Regions from separate parts of the Pseudarthrobacter sp. O4 genome, predicted to be linked through region 1. Evidence: riboswitches for the same ligand, from Rfam matches in the RefSeq annotation. Region 1 holds a riboswitch; each other region holds the start of a gene.

Region 1 (9,571 bases):
AAGAGCAGCCGGACTTCGACGCCGCGCTCGGCCGCCTCTTCGAGGGCCGAGAGTAGGTCATCGGTGATGTGGTCCGAACTCATGATGTAGAACTCCGCGTTGACGAAGTCCTCGGCCTCGCGGACCGCCGCCGCCATCGCCCTGATGGAATCCGGGTAGCCAGGCAGCAGCTCCACGCTGTTGCCGTCCACCATCGGCAGTGAGCCCAGGGTCTTGTTCAGCTCGGCCGCGGAGGCCACCCATTCCGGGCCGTCGTAGTGGCTTTCAAGGCTGGCCAGCTCCGAGGTGCCGGCACGTACCCGGATGTTCACCGCCTCCTGCTGGGCACGGCGTTTGCGGGAGAGCCGGAAGTTGCCGAAGAGCAGGAACAGCACCAGGCCCAGGGCCGGGACGAAGAAGATGCCCAGCAGCCACGCCATGGCGGTGGTAGGCCGGCGGTTTCCGGGGATGATCCCGAGGGCCAGCACACGGATGACGAGGTCGATCAGGGTCAGGATGAGAATCGCCCAGGACGGAAGAGTCCCCACCAGCGGAAATGGCCACAGCACAGGCGAACCCCTCAAAGCTCCAGACCCGCGGAACAGTTCCGGAACGGGCAACCTGCAAATCCTATCCGAGGCCTTCCGCACGGACACGAAAATGCCCCCGCCACGGCGGGGCACCCGCCCCTCGGGAACTAAGCTGAAACCATGACTTCTCCTGCCCCAGTTCCAGGCCTTGCCACGGTGCTGGTCTTCCTTGATCCCGAGTTCGAAAAGGGCCGCATCGCGGACGCGTCCAAGCCGCAGTTGATGGCCACGGACCAGGGCGCCACCCGCGGCGACGGCGTCTTTGAATCGCTCCTTGCCGTGGGCGGCCGGCCCAGGAAGCTGCAAGCCCATTTAAGCCGCCTGGCCGGGTCCGCCCGCTTGCTGGAGCTGGACATTCCCGCGGAGGACCAGTGGCGACGCGCCATTGAGACCGCGATCAGCGAGTACCGGAGCCAGCATGTGCCCGCCACGGCGGACACCGATGACACGGCTCCTGCTGATGAGCTGGTGGTGAAGCTCCTCGTGACGCGCGGCGTCGAGGGCGGGGGCGGGCCTACCTGCTGGGTCCAGGCCTCCGCTCCCGGCGCCGCAGGCCACCGCCAGCGCGCGACAGGGATCGACGTCATCCTCCTGGACCGCGGCTACGACAGCGAGGTCGGCGAGCGCGCCCCCTGGCTGCTCCTGGGCGCCAAGACCCTCTCCTACGCCGTCAATATGGCAGCGCTGCGCTACGCCCACCACCGGGGCGCCGACGATGTCATCTTCACCTCCGCGGACGGCAGGGTCCTCGAGGGCCCCACGTCGACAGTCCTGCTGGCCCACCTGGAAACCTCCGACGACGGCGAGGGCGGCATCCGCACGGTCCGGCGGCTCATCACACCCCAGCTGGACAGCGGCATCCTGCCCGGAACCTCGCAGGGCGCCTTGTTCGCCGCCGCCAAGGCTGCCGGCTGGGAGCTGGGCTACGGACCGCTGGAGCCGAAAGACCTGCTCGACGCCGATGCCGTGTGGCTGATTTCGAGCATCCGACTGCTGGCGCCCGTCAACCACCTTGACGGCAAGGAGATCGGCACTCCGGAATTGCGCAGGCAGCTGACGGCCGAGCTGAACGTGCTCTACGCCACCATCGAGTAGCCGAGTCCAGTCCTGCCAAGGGGCTGGCGCAGGGCGCAGCTACGGGGCTGGCGCAGGAATCCGAGATGCCGGCACCCGGAAAATTCTGCCAGAAAACCGGGCCGGCGGTCTCAGTGGCGAGTGGAGGCGGGTCCGCCTAAGCCCAGGCCTCCCTGAGCGCGGCCCAGGCGTCGTCGTCAGGCCTGGCGCTGGTTTGCGCGCCGGTCCGGGCGCCGGTTTGCGCGCCGGTTGCCGCTCCGGTCCGGGCGCTGGTTGCCGTGCGGGTCCGCAGGCTACGGGGACGTGGGCTGGCAGTGCCGACGCCGGTCCGGGCGGACTTGTCCCGGTGTCCTTCCTTGCCGCTCGTGCCCCTGTGGGTTGTCATCGCCTGCAGCAGGCCGTGTGCCCGGCGGACGCGCTGCCGCCAGCGGGCCAGGACGGTCGATGGCGTTCCGGCGTAGATGTGGGCGCGCGGCGCGAACGCTACGCGGTATCCCGCCTTGCGCACGCGCCAGATCAGCTCCAGCTCCGCCCCCACCGAGTGCTCGCAGAACGGCCCGATTTCCGCCAGGACCCTGCGGGGAAACGCATCGATGTTGCCGGAAACGAATGGCGCGCAGCCGGCCACGGCCAGGGCCCGCCGGGCCATCGCCGTACCGAGGTGGCTGATGAAGGCCAGCGGCCGGGTCCGGTGCAGCTGGACCGGCCTGTCATCGCCGCAGACTGCCCCGGTGCGCTGGTCCTCGAAGCCCTGCAGCATCCTGTCGACCGTGTACGGTGCGAAGATCCTGTCCGCGTCGACAAACACCAGAACGTCACCGGTGGCATAGCGGACGCCCAGGTTCAGGGCAGCTCCCTTCCCGGCGCCTGGCTGTCCCAGGACCTTGATTCGAGGATCCCCGGCGGCGAGACCGGCCATCAGTTCGGCCGTGTTGTCCGTGGAGCCGTCGTCGACGAGGATGACCTCGTACCGGGTGTAGCGGGTGAGCTGGACGGACCGGACGCAGTTTTCGATGACGGCGGCCGCGTTGAAGGCCGGGACGACGATCGACACGCTTGGCCATTCGTCCCAGAGCGTCGGAGCCCCCCGGCGCCGCCGGCTGGCCGCCCGGACCTCGAAGCACACTGCCAACGGCACGGCGAGCAGCCGGACGAGGCCGAACACGAGGACCGGCAGACCGGTGATGAGTACGCCGGGGAGGAGCAGGCCCGGGTGGATTCCCGGCTCAGCTGAGTCAAACCAGGGCATGGGCGTATGCTCCGGTTCCCTGCCGGAATGACGCAGGATTGAAGGACGGCAGGTTGAAGGAGGCCAGCACGGCGTCGAGCAGCTCGGGCGCCGCTTCGCTGTGGGCGCCAAACCGGGCGTTCATTTCCAGCACCACCGGAGTCCCGTCGGCCCGGCGGCGGACGGTAAGTTCGACCGGGCCGGTCAGCCCCAGCGAACGGACGGCGGCCATCGCCACATTGCCCACATCCATTGCCTCCCCGGCCGCGGCGCGGCGGACGGCTATCGCGTTGACCACGTACTGATCTGCGCGCCCGGTCTTTTCCACCACGACCGCAAACGGGGCCGTACCGTTGTGGGCGGGGGTTCCGAAGACCACGGGCACATATTCCGTTCCGGGAATGTATTCCTGCACGATCTGCCCGTCCGGCAGTCCTGCCCAGTCGACGTCCACGCTTCCGTCCACGACAATCACCCCGCATCCGCCGCGGGAAACCCGGGGCTTGACGACCACGGGGCCGTCCAGCGCGGCCATCGCTGCGTTGGCGCCGGCAAAGTCCCCGGGGACTCCGAACCGCGGGACCGGGACCCCGGCCGACCGCAAGAGCCAGGCTGTGAAGAGCCTATCGCTGGCGACAGCCACCGGCCCGGGCTCGCCTGTGATAACACGGACGTCCCTTCCGAAACCCGCGCGGGCCGCCGAGACTTGCATCAGTTCCTCGCCGGAAGTCGGGATGACCAAATTTATTCCCTCCCGTGCGACCAGCCGGCGCAAAACCGGGATCAGTTCAGGGTCAGCGGCCGGGGGTACCCTGACAGCGGTGACGCCGGTCCCTTCCGGCAGTTCGCGGGCGTCAGCGCCCAGGAAGGGAATGCCCCGGGACCGCAGCTGGGCGGCGAGGGCCAGGCCGGCAGGGCCGCCGGCGCCGGTAATCAGGACACGGGGTTTCACAGTTTCTCCATTCAGTTCTGAGACGGCGGACAGGGCCTGGCATGACCCTGCGCGGTACCCCCTCAAGTTGCGGCGGTTGGCACTTTGAGACCTCTCGGGACCTGTTGCCTGCCTCCCAGTAAAGGCGAGCGCCATATCAGAAGACCCGAGTAGGCGCTACTCGAAACTGTCCCCGGCGGAGATAGTCGGCCGGACAGGTAGATACGTATATTCAGCCGCTGGCTACCCCGACGGACCGCTCCGGTCAAAACACTGCCTGACGTCTCCCGACCGGCTCCGCCGGCGGCGCCGGGAGACGGTTACGGTTACGGTTACGGAACATGACGAGGGCGGCGGTGCGGGCCAGCCCTGCAGATGTTACGTTTTTGGGGAGTAATGAGAACCGGCGCCAAGCCCTGACTGGCCGGTCGGCAACCCTCCCTTTCGCGGCGGGGTGCCTCAGGTGAATACTCGGCATATCGACCCATTCGAGCTGCAAGCGTGAAAGAAGGAGTACCGTCGTGCCTGACGCATCCGCCCCCGCTGTCCCCACCACAGCACCCGCCCCGTCCGCCGCCGTCCCCGGCGCAGCCGCCGAGGAAAAGCTGGCCTACCGCCTGTTCACCGGCCCCGACGACCGCTCCTTCTGCGAGCGCGTTTCGGCGGCGCTGGCCGAAGGCTACGTGCTGCACGGAAGCCCCTCCGCCGCCTTCAACGGCAGCAGCGTCATCGTCGCCCAGGCCGTGGTGCTGCCGGCCGCATTTGCCAGCGCGGACGCCGCCGTCGCCGACGCGGTCGAAGGCCTGGGAATTGACGGCGTCGGCTACGAAGAGACCATCGAGGGCCACGCGTGAGCTACGCCGGAGACCTGGACCCGCAGGAAGCCTGGGCCAAGCTGGAGGCGGGCGCCATCCTGGTGGACGTCCGCACCGAGGCGGAATGGGCCCACATCGGCATCCCGGACACGAAAGCGACGGAAAATGATCCGCTCTTCATCCAGTGGAGCCTGGCCGGCGGCATCCCCAATTCGCAGTTCGTGAAGCAACTGAAGCAGCAGGCGCCGGAGGATTCCGGTACCGAGTTGGTGTTCCTCTGCCGTTCAGGTGCCCGCTCCATCGCCGCCGCAACCGCCGCCACCGAGGCCGGCTTCACCTCCTACAACGTCCTCGAGGGCTTCGAAGGCGAGCCCGACCGCTACGGCGAACGGACCGTCAACGGCTGGAAGAACCGCGGCCTGCCCACCAACCTCGGAAAGAACTAAGTGACTTTCAATCCCGACGCCGCCGGCTGGAGCCCCGACACCCAGGCTGTCCGCGGCGGACTTGACCGCACCGGCTTCCAGGAAACCACCGAGCCGGTCTTCCTCAATTCCGGCTTCGTCTACGAATCCGCCGCCGCCGCCGAGCGCGCCTTCACCGGCGAGGACGAGCGCTTCGTCTACTCCCGCTACGGAAACCCCTCGGTGGCGACCTTCCAGGAACGGCTCCGGCTGCTCGAGGGCACCGAGGCGTGCTTTGCGACGGCGTCCGGCATGTCCGCGGTGTTCACCGCGCTCGGCGCGCTGCTGGGCGCCGGGGACCGTGTGGTCGCCGCCCGCTCGCTGTTCGGCTCCTGCTTTGTGATCCTCAACGAAATCCTGCCGCGCTGGGGTGTGGAAACGGTCTTCGTCGACGGGCCGGACCTGGAGCAGTGGCGCGAGGCGTTGTCGGAGCCGACCACCGCGGTCTTCTTCGAGTCGCCATCGAACCCGATGCAGGAGATTGTGGACATCGCCGCCGTGAGCGAACTGGCCCATGCTGCCGGGGCGACCGTCGTCGTCGACAACGTCTTCGCCACCCCCCTGCTGCAGCGCTGCGGGGACCTCGGCGCGGACGTGGTGGTCTACTCCGGCACCAAGCACATCGACGGCCAGGGCCGGGTGCTCGGCGGGGCGATCCTGGGCACGAAGGCATTCATTGACGGGCCCGTCAAGCAGCTCATGCGGCACACTGGACCCGCCCTGTCCGCCTTCAACGCGTGGGTGCTGACCAAGGGCCTGGAGACCATGGCGCTGCGCGTCAACCATTCCTCGGCGTCCGCCCTGCGGCTGGCCGAATGGCTCGAGGAGCAGCCCGCGGTCAGCGCGGTGTTGTACCCGCTGCTGAAATCCCACCCGCAGTACGAGCTCGCGGCCAGGCAGATGACGGCCGGCGGCACCGTGCTCACGCTGGAACTTTCCCCGTCCCCCGGGCGCTCGGCGAAGGAAGCCGCCTTCGCACTGCTGGACGCGCTGCGGATCATCGACATCTCCAACAACCTGGGCGATGCGAAGTCCCTCATCACGCATCCGGCCACGACGACGCACCGCGCCATGGGCCCGGAAGGACGCGCTGCGATCGGGCTGAGCGACGGCGTGGTGCGGCTCTCCGTGGGCCTGGAAGACGTCGAGGACCTGATCCGCGACCTCCGCCAGGCGCTCAAACAGGTCTGACCAGGGATTCTTCCTACCGCGAACTGCGGACTCGGCAGCGTCTTTTCGGTCAGGCCCGGCGCACCCGGCCCAGGGACGACGGCTGGTGCGCGGGATCCCGGGACTCCGACCCCAGCATGGTTACCTTGACGGCCCGGTCGACGACGGCGACGAGGCCGCCTTCCCGGAACGGCCGGCGCTGCAGCTGCGAACCGGTCCCCTCGGCGAGGATCCGTGCGATGCCCTCGTGGACCAGTTCCAGCTCCCCCTGCTCCGCCAGCACCGGGGCCAGATAGTCCACGAGTGCGTGGACCACATCCGCCGCCGGCGCGGGTGTAAAGGTCCCGAAGTCCAGCAGTTGGCTGCGGAGCCCGCAATTACTGGCCTGCCAGGCGGCCATCCGCAGCAGCAGCGTCGGCACCGGGGCTGGTTCAACGCCGTCGTTCCACTCCCGGCAGGCCGATTCGACCAGGGCACGCACCAACACGGCGATCAGCGCCGCGTCGTCGGCCCGCAGGCAGACGTCGGCGACCCGGACCTCCACGGTGGGATGGTGGCTGCACAGCCGCGCGTCGAAATAGATCATCCCCTCGTCCAGCAGCACGCCGCTTTCCACCAGCCGGGTCACCACCCGCCGGTAGACCGGCACGCTGCCGAAGATCATCGTAGGACCCGAGCCCGGCCAGCGGTTCCACGCCTGGGTGCGGTAGCTTTCAAACCCTGTCTCCGCGCCGTTCCAGTACGGGGAATTTGCGCTGAGGGCAATCAGCACGGCCAGCTTGTCCCGGATCCGGTCCATCACCGCCACGCCTTCCTCGGGGGATTCCACAAACGTGTGGACGTGGAAGCCGCAGGTGAGCTGGTTCCGGACGATCAGCCCGAATCGTTCCTGCATGGTGACATACCGCGGCGAAGGCGTTGTGTGCGTCGCGGAGCCCCTCGGCGACGTGGCCAGGGCTGCGACGCGGCCGCCGTGTGCCCGTGCGGCCTGGTCCGCGAGCGCACGGCCCTGCCTGAGCTGCTGGAGCAATTGGGTGTAATCCAGACACGGCTGCGTCTGGGTTTCAATCTGTTCCAGCTTGAGCTCGAAGCTGAAACCGGCGTCTTCGTGGACCGGCCTCTGCGCCGGGACCACGCGGCCCGCGTCCTGCTTCTGGGGGACCAGGCTGGGCAGCATGACGTCGGCCAGGGCAAGCGGCATCCCCGTTTCGGGGTCCACTATCAGCAGTTCTTCCTCCACGCCGAAGGTGCGCATAAATCTATTGTGCGTCAGGACCCGCGGAAGCGCGCTACCCCAACGCGGAGTCACTCCTCGCCCATGCCAGGGGATCGGATGGGCGCGGAGTGACCCGGCGTTGCTTAAACGAGGCCGTCAGTCCTGGAAATACTCGACCTTTGCGCCGATGGTGTTGAGCCGCTCGGCAAGGTCCTCGTAGCCGCGCTCGATCACGTAGATGTTGCGCAGTTCCGAGACGCCGCGGGCCGCGAGCATCGCCAGCAGCAGGCAGGCTGCGGGACGGAGGGCCGGCGGGCAGCCCACCTCGGCCGCACGCCACTTGGTGGGTCCGTTGACGTAGATCCGGTGCGGATCGAGCAGCTGCACCTGGGCGCCGAGCCTGTTCAGTTCGGTCAGATAGATCGCACGGTTTTCATACACCCAGTCGTGGATCATGGTCTGGCCGTGGGCGTTGGCGGCAATGACCGCGAAGAAGGGCAGGTTGTCGATGTTCAGTCCGGGGAAGGGCATCGGATGGATCTTGTCCTCAGGTGCACGTAATTCCGAGGGTTTGGTGGTGACGTCCACCAGCCGGGTGCGGCCGTTGCGGGCAAGATATTCGCCGGACAGCTCGAGCCGCTGGCCCATCTGTTCGAGCGTCGCGAGTTCGATCTCCATGAACTCAATGGGGACGCGGCGGACGGTGACTTCCGAGTTGGTCACGATGCCGGCGGTGATGAGGCTCATCGCCTCGATCGGGTCCTCGGAAGGGAAGTATTCGATGTCTGCCTCCACCGACGGGCGCCCGGTGATCTTCAGGGTGGTGGTTCCCACGCCCTGGATCTCCACGCCGAGCATCTGCAAGTAGAAGCAGAGGTCCTGCACCATGTAGTTGGGGCTGGCATTGCGGATGATGGTGGTGCCGCGGCGGTGGGCGGCGGCCATGATCGCGTTCTCGGTGACGGTGTCGCCGCGTTCGCTCAGCACGAAGGAACGGTCATGTCCGTCCGACGGCGGCGCCTGCACGGCGTAGAACCCGGACTTCGCTTCGACGCTGAGGCCGAACTGGCGCAGCGCCTGCATGTGCGGCTGCACCGTGCGGGTGCCGAGGTCGCAGCCGCCGGCGTAGGGCAGGCGGTATTCGCTGGACTCGTCCAGGAGCGGTCCCAGCAGCATGATCACGCTGCGGGTCCGGCGGGCGGCCTCCACGTCCATGGAATCGAGGTCCAGCACGGCGGGGCGGCGGATCTGCAGATCGTTCGCGTTCAGCCAGGTGCATTCGACGCCGATGCTGGTCAGCACCTCGACGATACGGTTGACCTCCTCGATCCGGGCCAGCCGGCGCAGCGTGGTGGTTCCGCGGTTGATCAGGCTGGCACACAGGAGGGCGACGCCGGCGTTCTTGCTGCTGTTGACGTCCACGGAACCGGAGAGGGTGCGGCCACCCTCGACCCGGAGGTGGGTCATCTGCGGCCGGCCTACCTTGACGATGCTCCGGCCGAAGACGGACTCCAGCCGCTGGATCATCTTCAGGCTCAGGTTCTGCTTGCCTTGTTCCATCCGGGCGATCGCGCTCTGGCTGGTTCCCAGCTCGGCGGCGAGCTGTCCCTGGGTCCAGCCCTTCTGTCCGCGGGCATCGCGGAGCAGGGCACCAACGTGTTCAGCAGTCTGTTGAGTCATACCCAAAAAATATCACGGATCAGCTGTTGGTCCCGGAAAACGCCGCCGAAATGCCGATAATCTCACAGGAATATCCGCGCGGTGCGATAAACGCCGGGCGATAGGTTCCGGGGCAGGGCGCGCACCGCTGCGTTGAGGACCTCCTATTGCCGGGTGAGGAACACGAGATTCCAGGTCCCGGCGGCCAGTGCCGCGGCGACGGCGGCAGCGGCAATGCCGAGCCCGCCCAGCAGGACCCAGGCGTCGAGGATGCTGAAGGTGGAGGGCCGCGCCCAGGTGCGTTGGGCGCCACCGAAGCCGCGGGCCTCCATGGTGACGGCCAGCCGGGAGGCGCGCCGGATGGCCTGCACGAGGAGCCCGAAGCTCTGCCCCAGCGTGGACCGGAGCCGCTGGTACGGGTTGCCGCGCGAGCCCACGCCGCGGG
Region 2 (9,571 bases), 1.8 Mb from region 1:
GAAAGCCGTACGAGTCCAGGATTGACGCCGGCAATTGTCTGCTGTTCCGGCGACAGCTGGCTGTGGGTGGTCGACGCCGGGTGGATGACCAGCGAGCGCACGTCGCCGATGTTCGCGACGTGCGAGTGCAGTTCGAGGGCGTCGACGAAGCGCTTGCCGGCCTCCGCTCCCCCGGCGATGTTGAACGCCACGACGGCGCCCGTCCCCTTGGGGCCGTACTTGCGGCCGCGCTCGTACCAGGGGCTGGACGGCAGCCCCGCATAGGCGACCGATTCGACGTCGTCCCTGGCCTCGAGCCATTCGGCCACCTTGGTGGCGTTGGCGACGTGGCGCTCGACGCGCAGGCTCAGGGTCTCGATCCCCTGGGCGATGAGGAAGGCGTTGAACGGCGACACGGCGGAGCCGAGGTCGCGCAGGAGCTGGACGCGGGCCTTGAGGATGTAGGAGAGATTCGCGCCGAGGGCGCCGTCCTTGCCGAGGTCCCGGGCGTAGACGAGTCCGTTATACGTGGGGTCCGGCGTGTTGAAGCCGGGGAACCGCTCCGGGTCCTTCCCGAAGTCGAAGTTGCCGGAGTCCACGATCACGCCGGCGATTGCGGCGCCGTGGCCGCCGAGGTACTTGGTGGCGGAGTGCACCACGATGTCAGCGCCCCACTCGATCGGCCGGATCAGGTACGGCGTGGAGAGGGTGTTGTCCACGATCAGCGGGACACCGGCCTCGTGGGCTACCTTCGAGACGCCCTCGATGTCCAGGACGTCCTGGCGGGGGTTGGAGACCACTTCGCCGAAGAACAGCTTGGTGTTGGGCCGGACGGCGTCGCGCCACTGCTCCAGGTTGTCCGGATCCTCCACGAAGGTCACGGAGATGCCGAACTTCTTCAGCGTGTGGGCCAGCAGGTTGTAGGTTCCGCCGTACAGGCTGGGGCTGGCCACCACATGGTCGCCGGCCTCGGCGACGTTCAGGATCGCGAAGGTCTCCGCGGCCTGGCCGGAGCTCAGCAGCAGGGCCGCGAGGCCGCCCTCAAGGCTGGCCACCCGCTGTTCCACGGCATCCTGGGTGGGATTGCCGATCCGGGTGTAGATGGGGGCGAGTTCGGCAAGCGCGAAGCGGTTGGCGGCGCTTTCGGCGCTGGGGAACACGAACGACGTCGTCTGGTAGATGGGCAGGGAACGCGCGCCGGTGGCGCTGTCCGGTTCCTGGCCGGCGTGGATCTGGCGGGTTTCGAAGGACCAGGCATTGGACATCGGAATACTCCTCAAGGACCGGGCACAGCCCACCCCACAGGCCATCGGCCCGGGGGCGGTGCAGGCGCCGCGCTTGCCCTCCGGCGGGCGCCGGACGGCCAGGTCTTCACCCGGGGCACCCCACCGCGATACGAGGGTTGCCGGCCAGCAAGCCGGGGCTATGCGCTGGCACTCATGACCTGGCTTCAGTGTAGGAACGCTCCCCGGGCCTTGGATAGCTTTGTGACAAAGATGAAGCCCGCCCTCCGGCACCCCGGGTCCGCGGGCGGAGTCCTGCCGTGACGGGCGCAACGATGGCGCCCGCACCACCACAGAATGACATCCCATCTCGCTTAGGATGCCCTAAGCTGAGAGCTCCATCACAAAGTGCCAAGATGATGGCATGCGCATGGATCACGTTTCTTACGCCTGTGAACGAGATGGTTTGGCAGCCACCACCGACCGTATTGCGTCTGCCCTCGGCGTCGAAGCCGTAAAGGGCGGAGTACACCCCCGTTTCGGGACCCGCAACATGATTATCCCGCTCGCGGGACACAAGTACCTGGAAGTCGTCGAGGTCCTGAACCACCCGGCTTCGGACAAGGCTCCCTTCGGCCAGGCCGTACGCGCCCGCTCCGAAGCGGGCGGCGGCTGGATGGGCTGGTGCGTCGAGGTTGACGACCTGGCACCGTTCGAAGAGCGGCTCGGCCGCGCTGCCGTCAACGGCAACCGGAAGTTCCCCGACGGCCGCGAGCTGGTCTGGAAGCAGATCGGCATCCTGGGACTCATCGCCGACCCCCAGGTCCCGTACATGCTCAAGTGGGAGGGCGATCCGGAGCTGCACCCCTCCAACGCCTACCCGAGCGACGTCAAGATGACGTCCCTGACCATCGCCGGCTCGGCAGACCGCGTCACGGAATGGCTGGGTGAACAGGTGGAGAAGCCGCTGGAAGATGTCGCCGTCAACTGGCTTGCCCCGCATGGCACGCCCGGCATCCTCTCCGTCACCTTCGAAACCGCTTCCGGAGCCGTCACCATCTGAGGCCTTCACTGCCCTAACACTTCGGCCGCCATCAGCGGGTGCCAATGACGTCACCCATTGATGGCGGCCGAGATCGTTTAACGGCCGGCGGGGCGGCCGGGTAGCCGGCCCGGCCCGGGCCGGCTCAGCCCAGACCGATGGCCTTGCCGAAGAGGCTGAACCCGACGAACGCCACGATGTCCAGCAGCGCGTGGGCAATGACGAGCGGCATCACCCGGCGGGTCCGGGTGTAGATCAGCGCGAAGATCACGCCCATGACCGCATTGCCGATGAACGGCCCGAAGCCCTGGTACAGGTGGTAGCTGCCGCGCAGCATGGAGCTGGCAAAGATTGCCACGGGCATGCTCCAGCCGAACTTGCCCAGCCGGTCCAGCAGGTAGCCCACCACAATGACCTCCTCCACGATCCCGTGCCGGACCGCGGAGAGGATCAGCACCGGCACCGTCCACCAGTAGGAGTCCAGCGCACTGGGGATGATCGCCGTCGTGATCCCCAGCGCCCGGCCTCCGGCGTACAGGCCCAGCGAGGGAATCCCGATCAGCGCGGCCAGGCCCAGCCCCTGCAGCAGGTCCTTGCCGGGCCGGGCGAAATTGAAGCCCAGCTTGCCGAAGGCGGTGGCGCCGTGGCTGCTGCTTCCGGGCAGGCTGCTGCTTCCGGACAGGCTGCTGCTTCCGGAAAGGCTGCTGCTTCCGGAAAGGCTGCTGCCTCCGGGCAGGCCGGCCCGGTGCTCGGTCAGGAAGTAGATCACCAGGGCCACCGGCACCAGCGCGAAGATGATGTCCAGCAGCTGGTAGGTGAGGTCGAAGTACTCGCGGCTGCTTTGCGAGCGGTTCAGCGTGGAGGTCCCCTGCGCCAGCGGCGCCCTGGTTATCTTGTCCAGCAGCTGCACCACTGAATACACGGCCGACTGCCCCAGTGACAGGCCCAGGGCAATCAACACTTCTATCCGCAGCCGACGGCGGGAGGGAACCAACATGTTCCTATCTTGCCTGCAGTTGCTGGCAGTTGCCTGCTTCCGGGCTCTGGCGGATCCGCCGGGCTGCAGGGCCCTATGCTTGGGATTTATGAGTGCGCCCGGGAAAATCATCATGATCCGGCACGGCCAGTCTGCCGCCAACGCCGACACCTCCATTTACAACCGGGTGCCTGACTACCGGATTCCGCTGACGGGGCTGGGCCTCGAGCAGGCCCGGGCCGCCGGCGAGCAGGTCCGGCGCCTGCTCGATGGCCGCCACGTCTGCGTCTATGTCTCCCCGTATCTAAGGGCGTACCAGACCCTCGAGGCACTGAACCTGGGTCCGCTGACGGAACGGGTCATCGAGGAGCCGCGGCTGCGCGAGCAGGACTGGGCGAACTTCCAGATCGCCGGCGAAATCGAGGACCAGAAGGAGCTCCGGAACGCCTACGGCCACTTCTTCTACCGTTTCCGGGAGGGCGAGTCCGGCTCCGATGTGTACGACAGGATCTCCTCGTTCATGGAGACGCTGTACCGGCACTGGTCCAAGCCGAGTTATGCCCCGAACGCCCTGTTCGTGACACACGGGCTCACGATGCGGCTGTTCTGCATGCGCTGGTTCCATTGGTCCGTGGAGTACTTCGAGTCCTTGAACAACCCGGACAACGCCGAGGTCCGGACGCTACTGCGGACCGACCGCGGCAAGTATGAACTGGACAAGCCCTTCAGCCAGTGGGTGGACCGGCGCGTGGACGAGACCGTCCTGGACGCCCCGCCGATGTTCTTCTGACCGGTGGCATCTTCACGTGAAGATGTCGGCCACGTACCTGCCGTGGGTGCGTTCCACCTCATCCATCCACGCATCGGCGTCCGCCGCCGAGGCCCCGGTCGCCTCCCGGTAGATGAGCGCACATGTGTCGCGGACCTCCGGCGCCATGTGCTTGCCGTCGCCGCAGACGTAGACCGTGGCGCCCTGTTTGACCAGCTCGACCACATCGGCCCGGTCCGCCCAGAGCCGGTGCTGGACGTACTTCCGGCCATCGTCGGGAGCAGTGGAAAAGACCGGCCGGACCTGGGGGCAGCGTTCAGGAATCTTGCAGGAGTTCTTCGACGGCCACCGGCGCTGTCTCGGGGGTCGAGGACCACTGCGCGGAAAAGTAGCGCTAAGCATCAAAATGACCAAGTTGGAGCGGCTTTCCCTTCCTCTGTCGTGACCGGTGGAAAGCTTGCCTCATGGATCCGGCGATGCAGAATCCCCGCTCCGCGCATGACGGATTCCGCGCCCCTTCCGGTAGTGGAAAGTTGGCGGCGGCCCAGTGACGAGCCCGTCTGCTCCATGGAGCGCTTCGAGAAGCCTCATCAGCATTCTGTGGCCGCAGCCGGTCAGCGTATTCGTAGATCCGGCCAGCTCACCGATTGGGAAATGCCAGGGTTTCTCACCGGATTTCCCTGCATCCGTCGGCGTGTGAGATGCACACGGAATTGATGACCTCATCGAGGCTGCCGTTCAACCCTGATCGTCGGCGTCAGCCGTAACAACCATCTCGGCCTGGGCTCAACCGCCATCCGTCATTAACCGGTCCGATTGGGTGCGGGAATTGAATCGGCATCCAACGGCAGGAGGTGTCATGGCGGCGGAGTCCACTCGCCGTGGCACGCCGGATAGCGGTGCGAAAACCTGCCACTTACCCGGACGTCGGATGAATCCGGCTCTCTAATATTTTGCCTCCCGCGAACGCCCCAAGTGGGCCTGCGGCGACGTAGCATCAAGGAGGGGGTAGCCGGGAGTGTGGCGAAATGTTTGAGCGATTTACGGACCGTGCCCGTCGCGTGGTTGTGCTTGCCCAGGAAGAGGCACGCATGCTGAACCACGGTTACATCGGTACCGAACACATCCTCTTGGGACTGATCCATGAGGGTGAAGGTGTTGCCGCCAAGGCTCTTGAGTCCCTTGGCATTTCGCTCGAGGGCGTGCGTGAGCAGGTGCAGGAGATCATCGGCCCGGGCCAGCAGTCCCCGTCCGGCCATATCCCCTTTACTCCGCGCGCCAAGAAGGTGCTGGAGCTTTCGCTGCGCGAGGCCCTGCAGCTGGGACACAACTACATCGGAACCGAGCACATCCTGCTCGGCCTCATCCGTGAGGGTGAAGGTGTTGCCGCCCAGGTGCTGGTCAAGCTCGGTGCGGATCCGAGCCGGGTCCGCCAGCAGGTCATCCAGCTCATCTCGGGTTACCAGGGCAAGGAAAGCACCGGCGTTGGCCCGAGCCAGGACCAGGCTGAAGCGACTCCCTCCGGTTCCGTGGTCCTGGACCAGTTCGGCCGCAACCTGACCCAGGCTGCGCGCGAGAACAAGCTTGACCCCGTGATCGGGCGCGAGCAGGAAATGGAACGCGTCATGCAGGTCCTGTCCCGCCGCACCAAGAACAACCCTGTCCTGATCGGTGAACCGGGCGTCGGCAAGACCGCCGTCGTCGAAGGCCTCGCCCAGGCGATTGTCCGCGGCGATGTCCCGGAGACTCTCAAGGACAAGCAGCTGTACACCCTGGACCTGGGCTCCGTGGTGGCAGGCTCCCGCTACCGCGGTGACTTCGAAGAGCGGCTGAAGAAGGTCCTCAAGGAGATCCGCACCCGCGGCGACATTCTGTTGTTCATTGACGAGATCCACACCCTGGTGGGTGCCGGTGCGGCCGAGGGTGCCATCGATGCGGCGTCGATCCTGAAGCCATTGCTGGCCCGCGGCGAGCTCCAGACCATCGGTGCGACGACGCTGGATGACTACCGCAAGCACATCGAGAAGGATGCCGCCCTGGAACGCCGCTTCCAGCCGATCCAGGTCAAGGAACCATCTGTCGCCGACGCGATCGAGATCCTCAAGGGCCTCCGCGACCGGTACGAGGCACACCACCGGGTCACCATCACCGACGGCGCGCTGGTCGCCGCGGCGACCCTCTCGGAGCGTTACATCTCGGACCGGTTCCTGCCGGACAAGGCGATCGACCTGATCGATGAGGCCGGCGCCCGGCTGCGCATCCGCCGGATGACGGCCCCGCCGGAGCTTAAGGCTATTGCCGAAAGAATCATTGCCGTCAGGAAGGCCAAAGACGCCGCGATCGACGCCTCCGACTACGAGGGTGCCGCGTCACTGCGCGATGAGGAGCAGAAGCTCGCCGCCGAGCGTAAGGAGAAGGAACGCCAGTGGAAGAACGGCGGCATGGACGACATCTCCGAAGTCGATGAGGACCTCATCGCCGAGGTGCTGGCGAATGCCACCGGCATTCCGGTGTTCAAGCTGACCGAGGAAGAGTCCTCGCGCCTGCTGAAGATGGAAGAGGAGCTGCATCAGCGTGTGGTGGGCCAGGATGAGGCGATTAAGTCGGTTTCGCGGGCTATCCGCCGGACCCGTGCGGGTCTGAAGGATCCGAAGCGTCCGGGCGGTTCGTTCATCTTCGCCGGTCCCACCGGCGTCGGCAAGACCGAGCTCGCCAAGGTCCTCGCCGAGTTCCTGTTCGGCGAAGAAGACGCACTGATCACCCTGGACATGTCCGAGTACTCGGAGAAGCACACGGTCTCGCGTCTCTTCGGTGCCCCTCCGGGCTACGTGGGCTACGACGAGGGCGGACAGCTGACCGAGAAGGTCCGCCGTCGTCCGTTCTCCGTGGTGCTCTTCGACGAGGTGGAGAAGGCACACGCCGATCTCTTCAACTCGCTGCTGCAGATCCTGGAAGACGGCCGCCTGACCGACAGCCATGGCCGGGTGGTGGACTTCAAGAACACCGTGATCATCATGACCACCAACCTCGGCACCCGGGACATCTCCAAGAGCGTTGCCACCGGCTTCCAGTCCGGCACGGACACGCAGACCGGCTACAACCGGATGCGCGCCCGCGTCACGGAGGAGCTCAAGCAGCACTTCCGCCCCGAGTTCCTGAACCGTGTTGACGACGTCATTGTCTTCCCGCAGCTGACCCAGGACGAGATCATCGAGATCGTGAACCTGATGATCGGCCGGCTGGAGAAGCGCCTGGCGGACAAGGACATGGGCATCGAGCTCACCCCCGCGGCCAAGGTGCTCCTGGCAACCCGCGGCTACGATCCGGCGATGGGTGCCCGGCCGCTGCGCCGCACCATCCAGCGTGAGATCGAGGACCAGCTCTCCGAGAAGATCCTCTTCGGCGAGCTGCACGCCGGCGACATCGTGGTGGTGGATGTGGACGGCGAAGGCGACGACGCCAAGTTCACCTTCGCCGGCAACGCCAAGCCGCGCATCCCGGACGCCCTGCCGCTCCCGGGTTGAGGACGAAGCGGCGGCGCCCGCGTCGAAGGGGGACCTGCAGCCGCACCTCGCAGCTGCCGGGAAGGCGAAGTAGGGGTGGCTTGTGAAAAAGTGAAATATCCGAGCTAAGGTCTTGCCGGGCGTCGTAGTTGCCTGTATTTGCGGGGATGCTCCTATAGGCGTCAAATCCTGATTTGGTGAGCATGGCAGTCTGCTAAAAGGACTTGTGGGCCGGGTTTGGCTCACAAATGCACTTGAAGCTGGGTGTGCTTGTTCCACCGGGCCGATTGTTGGCTTCGGCAGCACATGATTCATGCGCTGTGTATCGCGCGTTTGCGTGAGTAGGCGCGTGCGGCGCGGACTCGGTCGCCGCAACGGGTTGAGCACCATTGCCGTCGTGCATGGGTGCGGAGGAAGAACCGCTGGCACGAGTCCGCTTCGCAGGACGCCAGCAGTGATGCTTGGTCGCCGCTTAGCAGCGAGGCGGCATCATCGGCGATGACTGCCATGACGTGCTCGACGACCTGCGTCACGGGATGGTCGGCGCGACGGGTGAACCCCGCCGCTGGGTCGAACCGTAACAGCAGCGCGCCGGGGGCGCGGGTCAGCGCACGATTAACAGCATGCACAGCCGCTGTCGTGGGGACGTCTCCAGTGGTGTGCGCAGTGAAGAGATCGCGCAGATCTGCACGCAGCGCAGCGAGTCTGCCCTGGCAGTGCTCGTGCAACACAGTCTCCGATGCGATGAGATCGTGCGCCATCAGCCAAGCCGCCGCGCCCTCAGGAGTGCCCAGTTCGTCGTAGCGTTTGCCTCCGGCCAGTTCGCTTGCGCTGTTGACCAGCGCGAGGCAGGGATGCTCCTCGGCACCTGGTACGGCAGTTAGCAGTGGGTCCGACATGGTTCTCATGGTATCAGGTTCATTTAAGCGTGAGGCACCTGCTACGCTTCAATCACGCCAAAACGAAGATTTTTCCATGAGGAGTTTGTATGAAGTTCGGTCGACCATCCGGCACGGCCCCGTTCACGCTGTCTGTGCTCTCCGCGGGCGGCACCGGAGTGGGGATGACCGCTGAGGAGGGGCTCGCGGGCACTATCTCGCTGGCGCGGACGGCGGACCAGCGGGGTTATCACCGGTTCTGGATGTCGGAGCATCATGCGATGGGAGCGACCTCGGTGTCTTCACCACAGTTGATGGTCGCCCGCCTCATCGCTGAGACGACGCGCATCCGCCTTGGCGCCGGAGGGGTAATGCTGCCCAACCACTCCCCGTTGCTGATCGCCGAGCAGTTCGGGATGCTGGAGGCTCTCGCCCGGGGCCGGATCGATCTCGGGCTGGGCCGCGCCCCTGGCACCGATGGGGCGACCGCTTCCGCGCTGCGTCGAGGCGCGGATGCCAACGACGGATTCCCACAGCAGGTGCTCGAGTTGCTCGGGTTCTTGGGTGACGAGTTTCCTCCCGGACACCCGTACCGGCACGTCCACGCGGTGCCCGGCCCATGGCAGGCAAGGGAGAACCGGGTGCCTGCACCCTCGACCGCCCCGGAGATGTGGGTGCTGGGCTCCTCGCCGTACTCCGCGCAGCTGGCCGGGCAGCTGGGCCGACCATATGCGTTCGCGTTGCAGTTCGGTGACGCGGACATCGACACGGCCATGCGTCTTTATAAAGAAAGCTTCCAGCCCTCAGCTGTGCTCGCCGAGCCCCATACCCTTGTCAGCGTGCCCGTGGCGATCAGCGATGACCCGGCCGAGGCGAAACGGCAGGCGGCGACGTCGGCGATGGCCATGCTGCGCATGTTCAAAAACGAGGGCTACCTGCTCCTGCCTCCGGACGAGGTCGAGGCCTACCAAGCCACTACGCAGGAACGGCAGATCCTCGGCGCCTACACAAACCGCAGCTTCCACGGCACCGCCGCTACTGTCGCCGACCGTCTCGAAGCCCTGCATAAGCGCACCGGCGCCGACGAGGTGATGCTCGTTGTCGGCGGCCACTCGGCAACCCTCGACCAGCGCGGGATCATCCTGATCGCCGATCACTACGCACTGCCCTACATGGAGGCACCGCGTTCGGCCGCCGCGCA
Region 3 (9,571 bases), 950 kb from region 1:
GGATCTGGACCACGATTCGGCTGCGCGGCTGCATGCTGTCTCCACCGAGCTAGCCCCGGACCTCCTCGCCAGCAGTCCCGCCGTTTCCGGATCGCTGGTCTTGTCCACCTGCAACCGCTTCGAAATCTATTGCGAAGTCCCCTCGGCCCGGGACGTTGAGTCCGCGCGGTCCGATGCGCTGGCCGCCCTCTGCCGCTGCTCCGGCCTGCCGGCCGCCCTGCTCACGTCGCATTTCGAGTACGTCCAGGGCGCGTCGGTCCCCGCGCACCTCTTCGCGGTGGCGGCCGGACTGGATTCCGTTGTGGTCGGTGAGCGCCAGGTGTCCGGCCAGGTCCGCCGCGCCCTCGCCGACGCCCAGCTGGCGGGTACGGCCGGCGGACGGTTGAGTCGGCTGTTTCAAGCGGCCTCCCGCGTTTCCAAGGCGGTAGGGGCGCGGACAGCCCTCAGCGCCGCCGGACGATCCATCGCCACCGTCGCCCTGGATCTGGCAGCCATAGGATCCAGCCAGGGAAGCCTGGCCGGGGCATCCGTGGTCCTGGTAGGCACGGGTGCCTACGCCGCGCACGTGGCGGAACTCCTGAGAAGCAGGCAATGCATCAGTGTTGCCGTCTACTCCCACTCCGGGCGGGCCGCTGCATTTGCGGCCGCCCGGGGCGGAACGCCGCTGACAGAGCGGGAGCTGCCCGCCGCCGCCGCCGCGGCAGATGTCATCATCGGCAGCAGCGGCACCGGGGCTCGCATTGGCGCCGCCAGCTTGGCGCGCTGGAGGCAGGACGCAGCCCGTCCGCTTACCGTCATTGACTTGGCTCCCAGCCACGATTTCGACCCGCACGTGGCGGACCTGCCGGGCGTCGAACTGATCACGCTGGGATCCGTGCAGCTTGCCGCTCCCCCAGCGGACGCCGAAGCACTTCGCCTCGCCCATGCCCTGGTCAGGCAGGCTGCCCGGCAATTCGAGGAGCAGGAAGCGATCCGCGCCGTCGACGCCGCCGTCGTTGCCCTGCGCCGGTACATCCAGGACGTCCTCGACGCCGAAATGGAGCGGGTCAGACGGCAACACGGCGGTGGCGCCCCGGCTGAGGACGTGAACATCGCCCTGCGCCGCATCGTCCGGCGGCTGCTCCATACCCCGACCGTCCGGGCCAGGGAGCTGGCCACCGCCGGCCGCCAGGCCGACTACACGGCAGCCCTGGAGGCCTTGTTCGGCCTTGATGTCCAGCTCAGCAGCGCAGCCAGCGCCGCGCCGTAGGCCGCGACGCACCAAAGGCACCAGCCACTGCGGTGCGTAACAAAGCGCTTCACATTCCTGCCCTGCCTTTTCCGCGGCGGCCGGGATGTCCTAGGCTCGAAGCAGGTCACGAGTGCCAGCGCTAAACCCCGGTTTGCTGGCCGGCAACCCTCCATTCGCGGTGGGGTGCCCCGGGTGACGACCTGGCCGGTCCGGAACGGACGCGGCAAGCGCGGATCCCCGGTGCTTGGGGTCCTTTTTCGAGCGAGGTCCCATGACGACTGCCACTTTTCCCGCCACCTTTCCTGCCACTTTTCCTGCCTCCGGCGGGGTCCGCCCCGCCTCCGCAGCGGCGCTCCCCGACCGCTTCGCCGTCGCCGGCAGGCCGCTCGCCGCGGTCACCGGGGCGGAGATCCAGGCCCCGCTGATCCAGGGCGGACACGTCCGCTACGCCAACCTGGACTACGGAGCCTCCGCCCCCGCACTGTCCGTGGTGTCGGCCTACTTGAACGAGATCCTGCCGTTCTACGCCAGCGTCCACCGCGGCGCCGGCTACGCCTCCCAGATCAGCACCTCCGTGTACGAAAACGCCCGCACCATCGTTCGCGAGTTTGTTGGCGGCCGCCCGGGCGACTCCGTGATCTTCACCCGCAACACCACCGACTCGCTGAACCTGCTGGCCGGCTGCCTGCCGGTCAGCGACGGCAGGCACACCGGGGAGGTTCTCTACCTCGATATCGAGCACCACGCCAACCTGCTGCCCTGGCAGACCGTGCCGCACCGCAGCGTCGTGGCCGCCCCCACCCTTGCCGCGACCCTGGACAAGCTGCGCGAACAGCTGGCGCAAGGCGGCATCAGCCTGCTCGCCGTCACCGGCGCCTCCAACGTCACCGGCGAGATCCTGCCCATCCGCACCCTGGCCTCCCTTGCCCACGAGTACGGCGCCCGGATCGTCGTCGATGCCGCCCAGCTCGCCCCGCACCGGCGCATCGACATCACCGCGGACGACGTCGACTACCTCGCCTTCTCCGGCCACAAGCTCTACGCGCCGTTCGGTTCCGGCGTGCTGGTGGGGCGCCCGGACTGGCTCGACGCCGGCACCCCGCACCTGGCCGGCGGCGGAGCCGTCAGCGACGCCAGGCTGGACACGGTCAGCTGGACCACAGGCCCGGCCCGGCACGAGGGCGGCTCCCCCAATGTGTTGGGCGCGGCAACACTGGCCCGGGCCACCCAGGTGATTGCCGCCCTGGACCAGACGCAGTGGTACGCCCACGAGGACACCATCCGCTCCTTCGTCGTCGAGGGTCTCCAGCAGATCGACGGCGTGACGGTCCACCGGATCTTCGCGGACACGGACCCTGAAGGCGACGGGCAGGGCGCCGGCATGATCGGCGTCGTCAATTTTTCCGTCGAAGGCTACGACGCCGGCCTCGTTGCCGCCTACCTTTCCGCCGAACACGGCATCGGACTGCGTGACGGCCGGTTCTGCGCCCACCCGCTGCTCAAGCGGCTCGGCCTGCCCTCGGGCTCGCTGCGGGCCAGCTTCGGCCTCGGCTCGCGGCTCGAGGATGCGCAGCGGCTGCTCGCCGGTATCCAGGAGCTGCGGCGGACCGGCCTCGGCTGGGACTACGTGGTGGATGCCGGCCGCTGGGTGCCGTCCAACGACGCCCGCAGCTACCCTCACTGGGCACCGAACACGCCGGGGACCGCCGGCGCCGCGCCGTGCGCGGTGGCGGAGTAGGCCTCCGCGGTAACCCCACGTGCGGTAAATTCGAAGGGTACCAACCGGACCTGCCCGAAGGAGATCGCACGTGGCACGCGGCGGCCCCACCCTACACAGCGGCCCCAAACTGCAGGAGGACCGCCGCCAGGAACTCGGGCAGAGCTTCCGGGACGGCGGAGCCCACTATGAGCGGGTCCGGCCGGGATATCCCGGCGAGTCGGCCGACTGGCTGATCCCGGCCGGCGCGAGGGACGCCGCGGACATCGGCGCCGGAACCGGTAAGTTCACGGCCCTCCTGGCTGAACGCGGGCTGCACACCGTAGCGGTCGATCCTTCCGCCGATATGCTCGAACAGCTCCGGCGGACACTGCCCGGCGTGGCCGCCATCGAGGGCACCGCCGAAGACACCGGGCTGGCTCCGGCAGCCTACGATCTTGTCACGATCGCCCAAGCCTGGCACTGGTGCGATCCGTTCCGAGCCAGCACCGAGATCGCCAGGATCCTGCGCCCGCACGGCGTCCTGGGGCTGATCTGGAACCAGTTGGACACCTCCGTTCCCTGGGTCCACCGGCTCACGCGGATCATGCATGCCGGCGATGTGCACAAGCCCCACTTCAAACCGCTCCTCGGGCCCGAGTTCACCGGACTCGAGAGCCACCTGACCCGCTGGGAGGATCCGGTGACCACAGCGGACATTATAGAACTGGCAAAATCCCGGAGCTACTACCTTGCCGCGGGCGAGGCCACCAGGGCCAAGGTGCTCGCCAACCTGGACTGGTACCTGCACGAGCATCTGGGCCATGCCCCCGGCGAGGTGCTTCCGCTCCCCTACCTGACCCAGAGCTGGTGGGCCGTCCGGGCCTGAGGATGTCCGGCCGCGTTGCAGGCAGTGACCGCGGGGGTTTATGGTTTCGGTATGCCTAACAATCAGTTGTAGGCAGTCACAACTTTGGAACCGGCCCGCACCATCCGCCGGAACCGACCGTCGCGTCAATGTTGACGCCCCGAGCAATGGGAGCCCGCAGTGCTGGAAGTAACTGGACACCAACCGCCGGCGGCGGGAGCGCCCAACCGGCGGACACCGGGAGCGCGCAGGGCACTGATCGGATTGCTGGGTCCTGCCTTCGTGGCCTCCATCGCCTACGTGGACCCGGGCAACGTCGCCGCCAATCTCACGGCCGGGGCGCAGTACGGCTACCTCCTGGTCTGGGTCCTCGTCGCAGCCAACGTCATGGCCGTGCTGGTCCAGTACCAGTCCGCAAAACTCGGCATCGTGACCGGCAAGAGCCTCCCGGAGATCCTCGGCGAACGACTCAAGCCGTTCTGGCGGCGTGCCTTCTGGGTCCAGGCCGAAATCGTGGCCGCAGCCACCGACCTCGCGGAGGTCGTGGGCGGAGCGATCGCCCTGTACCTGCTCTTCGGGCTGCCCCTGCCCCTCGGCGCCGTGATCGTCGGCGGCGTGTCGATGCTCCTGCTCGCGGTACAGGCCAAGAACAAACAACGGCCATTTGAATTCGTCATCATCTTCCTGTTGGGCATCATCACCATCGGATTCCTGGCCGGCCTGTTCATCAGCCCGCCCAGCCCCGGCGGCGTCCTGGCCGGGCTCGTGCCGGGCTTCCAGGGCCCGGACACGGTCCTGCTGGCCGCCAGCATGCTTGGCGCGACAGTGATGCCGCACGCCATCTACGTCCACTCCGCCCTCTCCCGGGACCGGCACCGTCCGAATCCGCACCTGCATGTTCCGTTGCCCGCGATGGCCAGGCTCGTCAAGGCCACCCGGTGGGACGTCGTGGCGGCGCTCGCCATCGCCGGCATCGTGAACATCGGCATGCTGCTGCTGGCGGCGTCAACGCTGGGCGGAGAGGACGGGACGGACACCATTGAGGGGGCGCACGCCGCGATCACCGCCAACCTGGGCCCCGTCGTCGGCGTCATCTTCGCCGTGGGCCTGCTCGCCTCGGGCCTGGCCTCCACCTCGGTGGGCTGCTACGCCGGCGGAACCATCATGCAGGGCCTGCTCAAGATCCGCATCCCGCTGATGACCCGCCGCGTCATTACGCTGATCCCGGCCGTCGTGCTTCTGTCCGTGGGCTTCGACCCCACGTGGGGCCTCGTCCTCAGCCAGGTTGTGCTGAGTTTCGGCATTCCCTTCGTCCTGGTCCCGCTGGTGGTCCTGACCAGCAACAAGGCGCTCATGGGCCGCTTCGCGGACGGTATCCCGCTCCGGATTGCCGCCATCATCAGCGTGGTCCTCGTCGTTGCCCTGAACCTGGTCCTGCTGTGGCTTACGTTCTCCGGGGCTGCCTGACGGTAGGCTTGTGGCTGTGAAGACCAGCCCGCCATCCTCCTCCATTGAGGACTACGTCAAGGTCATCTACTCCTTCACGGAGTGGCAGGACAAGCCCATCACCTCCACACAGCTGGCCCAGCGGCTCGGGGTCGCCAACTCCTCGGTCTCCGAAATGGTCCGCAAGCTCAAGGACCAGGGCCTGGTGGATCACCAGCCGTACAGCGCGATCACGCTGACGGCCGACGGCGTCCGGCTGGCACTTTTGATGGTCCGGCGTCACCGGCTGATCGAAACCTTTCTCGTCCAGGAGCTCGACTACCGTTGGGACGAGGTACACGACGAAGCCGAGCTGCTGGAGCACGCGGTCTCGGACACCTTCATCGAGAGGATGGCGGCCAAGCTGGGCAACCCGGTCCGGGACCCGCACGGCGATCCGATCCCGGCCGTCGACGGCTCCGTGCTGATGCCCCCGGCCCACCGGATGAGCGATCTCGACGACGGCCACAGCGGCCGGATCATCCGGATCAGCGATGAAAACCCCGAGTTGCTCCGCTACCTTGCCGCCGAGGAAATCGACCTTGACGCCGCCGTCGAAGTCATCGGCCGGAGGCCTTTCGGCGGCGCTCTCGTCGTCCGCGTCGGCTCCGGCGCCAGCGGGCGCGAGGTCGACCTCGCCGAGGAAGTAGCCTCGGCGCTGTGGGTTCACAGCGAGGCGGCCCACGCAGGCTGCCGTATCGCAGGACGCTGAATGCCGGGCACGCTGAAGCAGGCCAGGGCAGGGAAACGCCCGGGCCTGCCGGGCTGGCGGGCGTGGGCGGCCGTGGCGGCCGGCGGGTTGCTTGGAACGGAGCTGCGCTACGCGGCTGGCATTGCCTTTCCGGAGGCGGCAGACGCGGTGCCGTGGACCACCCTGGCGATCAACGTCGTCGGCAGTTTTGTTCTCGCCACCCTCACCACCATCTGGATCGCTCGGCCGAAGACGGCCTTCTGGCTCCGGGCCGGTCTCGGCCCCGGGCTGCTGGGTTCCTTCACCACCTTCTCAGCGGTCGTCTTCTCGGTGGACCAGCAGCTCCGCAGTGGCTTCCACGGAACCTGGCTGGCCTATCTGGGGCTTTCCCTGGTGCTCGGGCTCGGGGCCGCCGCCGCCGGCTGGAAGTCCGGCAAGGCGTTGTCCGACCTGAGGGGAAGGGTCTCATGATCGCCGCGCTGCTCGTGGGCGTCTTCGGGGTGGCCGGCGCCCTGCTGCGGTTCGCCGTTGACTCCTGGTTTGCGCACCGCCCGGGGCCCCACCCGCACTGGCCCTGGGCGACCTTGACGGTGAACATCGTCGGATCTTTCATCATCGGCCTGTCCATCGGCGTGACGGACCGGCTTGGCCTGGGACCCGAGTGGCATGCCGGGCTCGCGACGGGCTTGGCCGGGGGCCTCACCACCTTCAGCTCCTGGACCACCGCCACGGTGCGGCTTGTCAGCGAGACGCGCTACCGCGCCGCCGCCTTCAATGTGGCCGCCAATCTGCTGGCCGGCCTGGCTGCCGCGGCGCTCGGCCTCAGCCTGGCTGGCTAGACGCGTCCGGCGCCTGCTTAGCCCCCGGCGGCCGGTTCCGGATGCCGACGGCGGAGGACACCGCCCCCACGACGAACAGCGCCGCGGTGACCGCCGCGGTGTTGCGCAGGCCCGACGTCGTGACGGCCGGTCCCGTGATCACCCCCGCGAAGGCGATTGCGACAAGGCCTGCGATACGGGCGACGGCGTTATTAACGGCCGAGCCGATGCCGGCTTCTTCGGGATCCACCGCTCCGAGGATGGCCGAGGTGAGCGGTGCGACGGTGACGGCCAGGCCCAGACCGAAGACCAGCAACCCCGGCAGGACCTGGCCGACGTAGTTCAGCGGCAGGCCGATGGTGAGCAGCAGCAGGAATCCGGAGGCGCACAGCAAGGGTCCCCCGGTCATGAACCAGCGCGGACCGAAGCGGCCGGCGAGGGCTCCGGCCCGGGAGGAGAGCAGCAACAGGATGAGCGTGGAGGGCAGCAGGGCGAAGCCGGCCGCGGTGGCACCCAGCCCGGCCACCTGCTGCAGGAACAGGCCCAGCACGAAGAAGCCAAGCGACAGGGCGCCGTAGATCGCCGTCGTCGCGATGTTGCCCCAGCCGAAGTTGCGGATGGCGAAAAGCCGCAGCGGCATCATCGGGGCCGGAGTCCGCGCCTCATGGATCAGGAATGCGGTCAGGCCCGCGGCTCCGGCGGCCAGCGGCAACCAGACCTGGGGAGAGCCCCAGCCCATGCTGCCGCGGGCAATGAGGGCATAGACGGTACCACCAAGCCCTACGACCGCCAGGATGGTCCCGATGACGTCGATCCGGCCGCCGGGAGTGCGCGCGAGGTCCAGTTCCCGCAGTTTGAGCAGGACCGGCCAGACGGCAATTGCCGGAACCACGTTGAGGAAGAAAATGATCCGCCACGTCCACAGGTCGACGGAGAGGCCGCCGAGCAGGGGCGCCGCGACGATCGCCCCGGACGTCCACGCCGACCATCGGCCGATCGCCAGGGACTGCGCCGGGCCGCTGAAAACGCTCACGATCAGCGCGAGCGAACTCGGCACGAGCAGTGCCCCGGCGACACCCTGCAGACCGCGGGTAAGGATCAGCGACTCCCCGCTCCAGGCGAGGCCGCAGAGCACGGAGGTGGCGGTGAAACCGGCGAGGCCCCATTGCAGGACCCGGACCCGGCCGAACAGGTCCGAGAGGGATCCGCCACCAGGATCAGCGCGCCGAGGGTCAGGAGGTACGCGTCCACCACCCATTGCTGGACCACGAGGCCGCCGCCCAGCTCCCGCCCGATCGCCGGGAGGGCAAGATTGACCACCGAGCCGTCCAAGAAGGCGATGAAGGAGGCGATGATCGCGACGAACAGTACGCGTTTTTCCAGGACGGACATGGCTGCGGCGGGCGTTCCGGACATGGCTGCTGCCTTCCTCACTGCCTCCCGCGGCAAGGCGGCACCGGGTTTGTGATGAGCCTAACATCGCGGCGCCCGGGCCGCCTGCAGGGCCTGCTGCCGCCCTGCCATCACGTATCGTTGATGGATGGTTACCCGTCGTGAAGCAGCCCAGATCCTCGATATTCCGCTGGAAATGGCTCACCGTCACGGTATCCCCCCACGTCTCTCCGATGCGGAGCTCGGCGAGCTCCTCGACAACCCCCCGGCATGGCTGGTCCAGTCCAGGGCGAACCGGACGGGCAAGCGCCCGGTCTGGGTCCAGTTGACATGTGCGGTCTGCGGGTTCTCCGAAGCGGCCCGGCCGAAGAAGTGGTGGCCTGAGTTCACCTATGTCATCTGCGCCGATCACGCGTCGTATGAGATCCCGCCGCTCGGTGAGGGGCTGGTCCGCAGCGAGTATGAGGGAGTCGGCAGCCGGTTCGTCGGCATCGTGGACGTCGCGGTGCCGGAGGCGTAACTTAAGAAGCACGGGGCCACGCGGGCCCCTCCGCCTCAGGGAGGGCGCAATGCCTGACAAAACGCCGCACCAGCACCAGGCCAAGAAGCCGGTGAAAACCATCAAGGAAAAACGGGCCGAGAAGAAGACCAAGAACATCGCGGAAACCCACGCGGACCCGGTAGCGCACATCAAGAAACGCTGAGCGGGAACGCTCGGGAACACGGAGCGAAAGCTCGGGACATCAAAAAGGCCGGAAGCATGAGCTTCCGGCCTTTTTATACGGGGTGGAGCACCGTTTCCGGCGCTCCCATGTGGAGATGGGGGGAATTGAACCCCCGTCCGATGTCGTGTTGTCAGGGCTTCTCCGGGCGCAGTTTGCGTCGGACTTTCTCGGCCCCGGCCACGCTGCAAACAGCTGGCTGATCCGGGCCCAGTCATCTAAGAGTCCCGTTCACCCCGATGACGGAGGTAAACAGCAGTGGCTATCTAAATGACGCCAGGATCCGGGGCAATAGCAACCTCGGGCTGACGGACTGTCTTACTGCTTAGGCAGCAAGAGCGAAGTCAGTGCGTTTTGATTCGGCACTTATTGGTTTGCAGACAGCGTTTACGAGATAATTCTGCATCCTCGGCCCGCTTCACCTGTCGCGACTAACATCGTCGAAACCGATCATCCCCGTATTTTTTTATCAAACCGGTCAGATCTGCAGCTGAACCGCTTCGCGGATTCCGCTCGATTCCTTCCCGGACTATCTAGCATAACGCACGCCCCCGCAGAATGATTCCCGCTAGCGGCGGTTCCGTTCGCGCATCACCCGCAGGGCCTCGCGCTTGTCCTGCTGCTCGCGCAGCGTCTGGCGCTTGTCGTATTCCTTCTTGCCGCGGGCC

Evidence for each region. Region 1 has a riboswitch for S-adenosylmethionine ahead of ACQCSU_RS09790 (DUF1737 domain-containing protein). Riboswitches for the same ligand answer to the same signal wherever they lie in the genome.
Region 2: it holds a riboswitch for S-adenosylmethionine, as region 1 does, so the genes downstream of both, ACQCSU_RS18340 (bifunctional o-acetylhomoserine/o-acetylserine sulfhydrylase) here and ACQCSU_RS09790 (DUF1737 domain-containing protein) in region 1, are expected to answer to the same signal.
Region 3: it holds a riboswitch for S-adenosylmethionine, as region 1 does, so the genes downstream of both, ACQCSU_RS05320 (aminotransferase class V-fold PLP-dependent enzyme) here and ACQCSU_RS09790 (DUF1737 domain-containing protein) in region 1, are expected to answer to the same signal.

The regions. Positions count from the first base shown of each region.
Region 1 covers NZ_CP189591.1:2,124,961-2,134,531, forward strand. The annotation lists gene cls (cardiolipin synthase) at 1-548, opposite strand, end outside; gene ACQCSU_RS09775 (aminodeoxychorismate lyase) at 690-1,664, shown strand; gene ACQCSU_RS09780 (glycosyltransferase) at 1,801-2,892, opposite strand; gene ACQCSU_RS09785 (ATP-grasp domain-containing protein) at 2,879-3,823, opposite strand; SAM riboswitch class IV at 4,195-4,310, shown strand; gene ACQCSU_RS09790 (DUF1737 domain-containing protein) at 4,408-4,656, shown strand; gene ACQCSU_RS09795 (rhodanese-like domain-containing protein) at 4,653-5,063, shown strand; gene ACQCSU_RS09800 (O-succinylhomoserine sulfhydrylase) at 5,064-6,272, shown strand; gene ACQCSU_RS09805 (glutamate--cysteine ligase 2) at 6,322-7,506, opposite strand; gene ACQCSU_RS09810 (UDP-N-acetylglucosamine 1-carboxyvinyltransferase) at 7,624-9,147, opposite strand; gene ACQCSU_RS09815 (energy-coupling factor transporter transmembrane component T family protein) at 9,291-9,571, opposite strand, start outside.
Region 2 covers NZ_CP189591.1:3,956,358-3,965,928, reverse strand. The annotation lists gene ACQCSU_RS18340 (bifunctional o-acetylhomoserine/o-acetylserine sulfhydrylase) at 1-1,244, opposite strand, end outside; SAM riboswitch class IV at 1,309-1,424, opposite strand; gene ACQCSU_RS18335 (VOC family protein) at 1,627-2,265, shown strand; gene ACQCSU_RS18330 (CPBP family intramembrane glutamic endopeptidase) at 2,390-3,241, opposite strand; gene ACQCSU_RS18325 (histidine phosphatase family protein) at 3,330-4,010, shown strand; gene ACQCSU_RS18320 (hypothetical protein) at 4,023-4,391, opposite strand; gene ACQCSU_RS18315 (ATP-dependent Clp protease ATP-binding subunit) at 5,018-7,513, shown strand; gene ACQCSU_RS18310 (CGNR zinc finger domain-containing protein) at 7,804-8,400, opposite strand; gene ACQCSU_RS18305 (LLM class flavin-dependent oxidoreductase) at 8,481-9,571, shown strand, end outside.
Region 3 covers NZ_CP189591.1:1,174,034-1,183,604, forward strand. The annotation lists gene ACQCSU_RS05315 (glutamyl-tRNA reductase) at 1-1,249, shown strand, start outside; SAM riboswitch class IV at 1,354-1,467, shown strand; gene ACQCSU_RS05320 (aminotransferase class V-fold PLP-dependent enzyme) at 1,503-2,969, shown strand; gene ACQCSU_RS05325 (class I SAM-dependent methyltransferase) at 3,040-3,816, shown strand; gene ACQCSU_RS05330 (Nramp family divalent metal transporter) at 3,976-5,262, shown strand; gene ACQCSU_RS05335 (metal-dependent transcriptional regulator) at 5,279-5,992, shown strand; gene ACQCSU_RS05340 (fluoride efflux transporter FluC) at 5,993-6,442, shown strand; gene ACQCSU_RS05345 (fluoride efflux transporter FluC) at 6,439-6,810, shown strand; partial or broken gene ACQCSU_RS05350 (MFS transporter) at 6,794-8,205, opposite strand; gene ACQCSU_RS05355 (hypothetical protein) at 8,330-8,701, shown strand; gene ACQCSU_RS05360 (hypothetical protein) at 8,751-8,885, shown strand; RNA gene ssrA (transfer-messenger RNA) at 8,993-9,361, opposite strand; gene smpB (SsrA-binding protein SmpB) at 9,472-9,571, opposite strand, start outside.